2 linked regions of the Kaistia algarum genome follow. The protein of the gene in region 1 interacts with the protein of each later gene in a pairwise test. Links are inferred from orthologs where the notes say so. Each region holds a gene or a part of one and is shown on either strand. Other genes may lie near its edges.

The links. Proteins that work in one complex are often made in the same cells at the same time.
Region 2: the proteins of cysK (region 1) and cysE interact in binary tests that used the Escherichia coli proteins (3 or more experiments, as listed by UniProt). The link is inferred for Kaistia algarum from one-to-one orthologs.

What each region holds. Positions count from the first base shown.
Region 1 is NZ_JAPKNJ010000001.1:1,762,301-1,766,628, forward strand. The notes cover bases 733-3,704. They hold cysK (cysteine synthase A), read right to left. Parts: upstream 2,720-3,704; coding sequence 1,745-2,719; downstream 733-1,744. Other genes in these bases: argF (ornithine carbamoyltransferase), read left to right, coding at 733-748; OSH05_RS08595 (Hsp33 family molecular chaperone), read left to right, coding at 748-1,737; dut (dUTP diphosphatase), read right to left, coding at 2,747-3,217; OSH05_RS08610 (Lnb N-terminal periplasmic domain-containing protein), read right to left, coding at 3,282-3,704. Outside these bases: more of argF, read left to right, coding at 1-732; more of OSH05_RS08610, read right to left, coding at 3,705-4,316.
Region 2 is NZ_JAPKNJ010000003.1:699,618-703,086, reverse strand. What follows is about bases 1-2,791. They hold cysE (serine O-acetyltransferase), read right to left. Parts: upstream 1,913-2,791; coding sequence 1,088-1,912; downstream 1-1,087. Other genes in these bases: OSH05_RS21600 (alpha/beta fold hydrolase), read right to left, coding at 2,096-2,791; OSH05_RS21610 (DUF3126 family protein), read right to left, coding at 777-992; OSH05_RS25235 (DUF6949 family protein), read right to left, coding at 115-528; OSH05_RS21615 (gamma carbonic anhydrase family protein), read right to left, coding at 1-221. Also shown: more of OSH05_RS21600, read right to left, coding at 2,792-2,854; OSH05_RS21595 (zinc-finger domain-containing protein), read left to right, coding at 3,003-3,251; OSH05_RS21590 (FAD-dependent monooxygenase), read left to right, coding at 3,270-3,469.

The DNA.
Region 1 (4,328 bases):
CTTCGATGTCGGCATGCGCGAACTCGGCGGCCAGACGCTGATGCTGACCGGCGCCGAGATGCAGCTGGGCCGCGGCGAGACGATTGCCGACACGGCGCGCGTCATGTCGCGCTATGTCGACGGCATCATGATCCGCATCCTCGACCAGGAACAACTCGCGGAGCTGGCCCGCCACGCGAGCATTCCCGTGATCAACGGACTGACGCGCCGTTCGCATCCCTGCCAGGTCATGGCCGACATCATGACCTTCGAGGAGCATCGCGGCCCGATCGCCGGCAAGACGATCGCCTGGGTCGGCGACAGCAACAATGTCATGGCCTCTTGGATTCATGCGACGGCGCGGTTCGACTTCCGCATGAAGATCGCGACACCATCCGAACTCGCGCCGACGCACAAGCTGCTGGACTGGGCGCGGATGAATGGCGGCGAGGTGATCGCCGGCGAAGATGCGCAGGAAGCAGCCGATGGCGCCGATTGCATCATCACGGACACCTGGGTGTCGATGGGCGACAACGAGGCCGAACGGCGTCACAATCTCCTGAAGCCTTACCAGGTCAATGCCCGGCTGATGTCCCGAGCCAGCCCGGACGCCATTTTCATGCACTGCCTCCCCGCTCACCGCGGCGAGGAGGTGACGGCCGAGATCATGGACGGGCCGCAATCCGTCGTGTTCGACGAGGCGGAAAACCGCCTTCACGCGCAGAAGGGCATTCTCGCCTGGTGCCTCGCCGGTCCGGAGGCGCTCTGATGGAAGGATCGAAGGCTAGCGAGCCGCAACCACTCGGTTCGGCCGGCGACGATGCCGTGCTGCCCTTCGAGGTTGTCGGCCTCGACGTTCGGGGCCGCGTCATCCAAATGGGCCCCGCGCTCTCGACGCTGCTCGATCGCCACAATTATCCGCTGCCGGTCTCGAAGCTGCTCGGCGAGGCGATCGTCCTCACCGTCCTGCTCGGTTCCTCGCTCAAATTCGAAGGCCAGTTCATCCTGCAGACGCAGACGGACGGGCCGGTCGACATGCTCGTCGTCGATTTCCGCACGCCCGGCCATATCCGGGCCTATGCCCGCTTCGATGCAGATGCGGTGGCCGAAATGGAGGCTGCCGGGACACTGGAGCCGTCGATGCTGCTGGCCGACGGCACGCTCGCCATGACGATCGACCAGGGGCCGCATACGAGCCGTTACCAAGGCATCGTTCCGCTCGACGGATCGAGCCTCGAAGAGGTGGCGCATCTCTATTTCGAACAGTCGGAACAGATCCCGACCGCGGTGCGCCTTGCCGTCGCCGAGATGATGACGCGCGAGGAAGGCGGCGTCGCCCATAGCTGGCGAGCTGGCGGCCTGATGGTGCAGTTCCTGCCGCAGTCGGAAGACAAGTCCCGCCAGCGGGACCTGCCGGGCGGCGACCTGCCGGACGACATGGAGATCGAGAGCGACGAGGATGATGCCTGGCTTGAGGCGAAGTCGCTTGTCGGCACGATCGAGGATCATGAGCTGATCGATCCCGACGTCACGCCCGAACTGCTGCTCTACCGCCTGTTCCACGAGCGCGGCGTGCGCGTCTTCGAGCCGACCACCGTGCACGACCGCTGCTCCTGCTCGCAGGAACGGATCGAAGGGGTGATGCGGAGCTTCACCGCCGAGGAAATCACCCAGTCGATCGAGGATGGCCGCATCACGGTCACCTGCGAGTTCTGCGGCCTCGTCTACAGCTTCGATCCGGCGGAATTCCTGTCCTGATCCGCGGCTAGTCCAGCCCTTCGAACAGCGCCGTCGAGAGATAGCGCTCTGCGAAGGAAGGGATGATCAGGACGATCGTCTTCCCCTCCATTTCCGGCCGGCGGCCGACGGCGACGGCGGCCGCCACAGCGGCGCCGGAGGAAATGCCGACGGGAATGCCCTCAAGCCGCGCGGTCAGCCGCGCAAAAACAATGGCATCGGAACTTGGAACCTGCACCACCTCGTCATAGATCGACGTGTCGAGCACGGCCGGGACAAATCCCGCGCCGATGCCCTGGATCTTGTGCGGCCCCGGCGCCCCACCGGACAGGACGGGGCTCTCGGTAGGCTCGACCGCAATAACCCGCAGCGAAGGCCGGCGCGGCTTCAGCACCTGACCAACGCCGGTGATGGTTCCGCCGGTGCCGACTCCGGCGATGAAGGCGTCGATCTCCCCGCCCGTATCGTTCCAGATCTCCTCGGCCGTGGTGGCGCGGTGGATGGCCGGGTTAGCGAGGTTGCGGAATTGCTGCGGCATGACGGCATCGCCGATCGAGGCGACCAGTTCCTCAGCCCGGGCGATTGCCCCCTTCATTCCCTTGGCGCCCTCGGTCAGATCGAGCTCCGCACCCAGAAGCTTCAGCATCTTGCGCCGTTCTAACGACATGGTTTCCGGCATGACCAGGATAAGGCGATAGCCGCGCGCCGCCGCCACGAAGGCGAGCGCGATGCCTGTATTGCCGGACGTCGGCTCGACGAGCACGGTTCGGCCCGGCGTGATGTGGCCCTCAGCCTCCAGCGCGTCGATCATCGCGACGCCGATGCGGTCTTTCACGGAGCCGATCGGATTGAAGAACTCGAGCTTGGCCAGGAGCTTGGCGCCGACGCCTTCCTCCGCCTCGATCCGCTTCAGCCGGACGAGCGGTGTGTCGCCGATCGTATCGGTGATCGATTCGTAGATCCGGCCACGCCCCGGACGCTTCGCTGCACTTGGGTCAGTCATGTTCGTCTCCTGCCCTCGAAGGCTAGTCTAGACCGAGCGCCCGGTCGAGCCGAAGCCACCGGCGCCACGCTCCGTGGCGTCTGAGAAAGCGTCGACGACTGTAAAGCGCGGCCGGATCACGGGGACGAACATCATCTGCGCGATGCGATCACCGGGCGAGATGCTCACGCTCTCCCCTCCCCGGTTCCAGACACTGACGAGGATGGGTCCCTGATAATCGGCATCGATCAGGCCGGTCAAATTGCCGAGCACGATGCCCTGACGATGGCCGATGCCGGAACGGGGCAGGATCGTCGCGGCCACGAAGGGGTCGCGGATGAAGATCGAGAAGCCGGCCGGCACCAGTTCGGCCGGCGCGCCCGGCTCGAGCGTCAGCGCTTGGTCGAGGCAGGCGTGGAGGTCGATCGCCGCCGCGCCCAGGCTCTTGTAGCTCGGCAACCCCCATTCGCTGAGTCGCGGATCCAGGATCTTCAACTCGACAGACGGTTCCAGTCGCACGCGATGAATCTCCGTTTTATCCGGAAGCGATGGTCCGCGTCGGACGGGCGAAATCAACCCAGCTTCACGGCTTATCAACCGGCAATGCGCCGGCGAGCCCCGTCGGCGGGCGGATCGCCGCCGAGAAACCCGGCGTGTTGCCCGCCGCGAGCGCCAGCGCACTGATCGCCGCCCGCGCGCGGAATTCTTCGCGCGAGAGGCCGGTTCGATAACCCTGATGCTCGAAAACATAGTCCGGGAGATAGCCCGAGAGCAGAATGCGATAGTCGCGCGGCAGGCCGGGATCGAGGGCGCGGATCAGCCGGAAAACCACGGTGGTGCAGTTGGTCGTCAGCGTATTGTAGAATTTCGGCCGCGCCGCCAGCGCGTTGCCGCTTTCGACATAGGACAGGAACAACGCCCGCATTCCCGCCTGCGGCATTTCGATCGGATAGAGATAGAGATCCTCGCGGCGCACATTGGTCCGCACATAGATGACATCCCGCTCGTCCGCCGCGATCAGCACGAGGTTGAAGACACGGAAGAAGCCGGCGAGTGCCGAGAATTCCTGCGTCTTGTCGGGGCGGATCTCGGCCGAGAACGATAGGTGCTGGCCGTCGGTGAAGCCGAAGCTGATGATCGTATGGGCGATCTGCGGGCCCATCCAATAGCCGAGCACGAGATCCACGGTCGCGAGCTTGGAGAGGTCGTAACGCCGCGTCTCCCAGCGCTCGGTGAAATCCGTATCCGAACGCCAGTCGAAGTCGCGGACATTCGACAGTGTTACGATGTCGCCATCCACCGTACCGGTGACGCCATGCGCCACTTCGGGACGCCAGTCGCGATCATTGGTCGGCAGGATCGTCGACCACCAGGCCGCGAAAACGATGATCGCCAGGATATAAAGGCCGCGGACGCGCCAGCTCGGCCTGGCGATCTCCAAGGTGAGGATCGCGACGGCGAAAAGCGCCCAGGCGAGAACCGCGATCGACTTGGCGATGTCGGGCAGCGGCAGCTGGAAATAGAGACAGAAGCCGATCCAGACCGCCGAGAGAGCGACGACGAGAAAGAGGAGCGCGCGCAGCAGAAAACGGCCGATCCACAGAAGTCCGCCGCTCATTTCCGCCCTCGC
Region 2 (3,469 bases), on another replicon or contig:
AGCGGATAGCCCATATCGGTATGCAGGACCGAGTGTTCCTGGATGTTGCTGCGGGCGCCGATGGTGATGCGCTCATTGTCGCCGCGCAGCACGGCGCCGAACCAGATGCCAACCTCATCGCCCAGCGTCACCTTGCCGATGACCTGCGCATCCGGCGCTACCCAGTAGCGCCCCTCGCCGGGCAGTTCCGGCATGACGCCGTCGAGCGCATGAATGGGCATGAAGCCCCCCTAATAGAAACCCGCCTGTGCCGTGAGGGTCAGGCTCAGCAAGATCAGCCCCGAACAACCGCTCCACACGCCCGCGATCAGCAGGCTGAGGGCCATCGGGGCCAAAGGCGCTTCGCTCCGCCCGAAACGCCTGCACGGCACCGCGGAGGATAATGAAAGGTCCGGTCATCGCAAGGAGAAGAAAGCTTGTGAGCCACGCGGCGAAGCTCTTTCCGAACGGGCGAAATCTGAGCGGTTCGGCGGCAATGAGCTCGTAGAAGCTCGCCATGACGCCCGCGACCACGACCCCCGTCGCCATCGCATAGCCGAGAATCACCAAATACAGCCCGATGCGGTCCACGGTGGCCCCACTGACCCGCCACGGCACTACCGCCGCAGTCCGCCGAGGCTATGGCAAAGCCCATGCCGCAGCTTCGGGATCCCATTCAGCCCGCAGCTTCCGGCCCCTTGGTTCAGCGCCACGGCCGGAAGATCATGGTTACTGTTTCATGAAGGAACAGCCGATCCCAAAACGTCCCGTTTCGGGATCCTTGGAACTCCAGAGGATCAAACGTCCTCGAGGTCGATGTCCAGGATTGCCATGGTGAAGTTGTAGGAGAGGTCACCCTCCTCATCGTCGCGGAAGACGACGCCGACGAACTCATCGCCGAAATAGACCTCCGCCGAATCGTCCTTGCGAGGACGCTGGCGAACGCTGATGTCCTTCATGGCGAAGCGACGGCGGAAGAAGCTCTCGAGCTTCTGGATCTCTTTGCGATCCAATTCTCTCTCCTGCGGTGATTCTCAGGGATTGCCCGGATGGGCTCCCTCTCTGCGCGGCAGCTTTAGCCGATCCCGGGCGGGATGCGAAGCGCCGTTCAGGCGGTACCCACCAGCATCTGGTCCATGGCACGCGACGGCTCGGCACAGGGCGCGCTGCCGACGACCTTGGCCGGCACACCCGCGACCGTCGTATTCGGCGGCACGGCGTGCAGGACGACCGAGCCGGCGGCAACCCGCGAGCAATGGCCGATCTCGATATTGCCGAGGATCTTGGCCCCCGCCCCGATCAACACGCCATGGCGCACCTTGGGATGCCGATCGCCGGTTTCCTTGCCCGTGCCGCCGAGCGTAACACCCTGCAATATAGACACATTGTCCTCGATCACCGCCGTCTCGCCGACGACGATCGCGGTCGCATGGTCAAAGAAAATGCCCTTGCCGAGCCGGACAGCCGGGTTGATGTCGACCTGATAGACGGTCGACGCGCGGCTCTGCAGATAATAGGCGAAGTCACGCCGCCCTCGGCTCCAGAGCCAATGCGCGAGACGATGCGTCTGAATGGCGTGGAACCCCTTGAAATAAAGCACCGGCTCGATCGCACGGTTGCATGCCGGATCGCGGTCGACCACGGCGGCAATGTCAACGCGCAGCGCCTCTCCAAGCGCCGGATCACCCGCATAGGCTTCGAGGAAAGCCTGGCGGATGATCTCGCCTGACATATCGCGATGATGGAGCCGTTCGGAAATGCGGCAGGCGACGGCCTCCTCCAGCCGATCGCTGTTCAGGATCGTCCCGTAAACGAAGCTCGCCATGGCAGGCTCGCTACGCACGATCTCCTCGGCATCGGCCCGGATGGCCGACCAGATGGGATCGAAACTGGCGACGGCTTCGCCATGTTGACGGGAAATCGTGACCGACATGAACGCCTCCTCGTCGACGGAACCATGTCCGCCATTCTTTGCGCCAAGCCTAGCACGCTGGCGCCATACCATGAAACCTGGGCACTCTTAGCAAATAATGCTCATCGTCTGGATAGCGATCCCAGCGGAATCATTTTGCCAGCAAGCACCGCCAAGGGGTTGATACGATTCCGGCTTTCGGCCTCAGCCGAGCCCCTTTCGCTTGAGAAAGTCGAGCGCGCCGGCCTTGTAGGCCTTGTCGCCGACGGCCAGCATGTGGTCGCGCTTGGGGATCTCCAGCACCTCGGCGCCCGGGATGATCTCCGCCAGCGCCTGGGGCGAGCCGGCGAGCTCGTCCTTCTCGCCCACGGCCACCAGGACCGGCATTTTCAGCGTCGAGAGATCATCGGCCGAGATGGGCTGGCGGGTTGCCTTCATGCAGGCGGCGAGCGCCACGCGGTCGCTCCCGGTCTGGTCGGCGAATTTGCGGAACATAAGGCCGATCGGATCGGTGACCGTCGACGCGTCCTCGGCCTCCAGAGCTGCAACCACCGGCCCCCAGTCGCCGACGCCCGTGACGATACCGTAGCCGAGCCCGCCGAAGATCAGGGCCTTGATCCGCTCGGGATGCGCCAGCGCCAGGAAGGCGGCGATCCGCGCGCCCATGGAATAGCCCATGACGTCGGCCCTCAGGATTCCGAGATGGTCGAGCAGGTTGCGGGCGTCCTCGGCCATGGCGCCGAGGCGATAGGCCCCGACATCATGCGGCTTGTCGCTGTCGCCATGGCCGCGATTATCGAACGCGACGACGCGGCGCCCCGCCTTCACCAGCGCATCAACCCAGCCCGGATTGATCCAGTTGACGCGATAACGCGAGGCAAAGCCATGGATGAGCAGGACCGGCGGCCCCTCGCCCTCATCCATAAAGGCGATCTCATAGCCGTTGGAATTGAAGCTGGGCATGGATTTTCGACGCCTCTCGGATCGGGAGGCTCTTATGGCTGAAGCGCGGCGCCGCGCCAAGGTGTCGCCGCCGCCATCACGGTCTGTTCATCGCGCGCCGTGAGCGCTATGGTCCCGGCACATTCCAAATTCGAACGACGAGACGATCATGGCCGAGCACGTCATACCGCATTTCCACAATGATTCAGGCGTGGCGCGGATCGAGATCGGCGTGAAGGAGTTCATGTGCGTGGGCGCCAAGCCACCCTTCGACCATCCGCACATCTTCATCGACCTCGGCGAAGACGGCGAGCGCGTCTGCCCCTATTGCTCGACGCTCTATCGCTACAATCCAGCGCTGCACGGCACCGAGACGCTGCCGCCGGGCCATCTCTTCATCGATCCGATCGCGGCCTGAGCCGCGCCGAGGTTTGTTATGGCCGAGTTCGAGACTGCGATCGCCGGCGCCGGCATCGCAGGTCTGACGGCTGCGCTGCTGCTTTCGCGCAGCGGCCGGCAGGTGTCCGTGTTCGAGCGGACCGCGGTCCATTATGAGGTCGGTGCCGGCCTGCAGATCTCGCCGAACGCCGGCCGCATCCTCGAACAGCTCGGCCTCGGCCCGGCCCTTGACGCCGT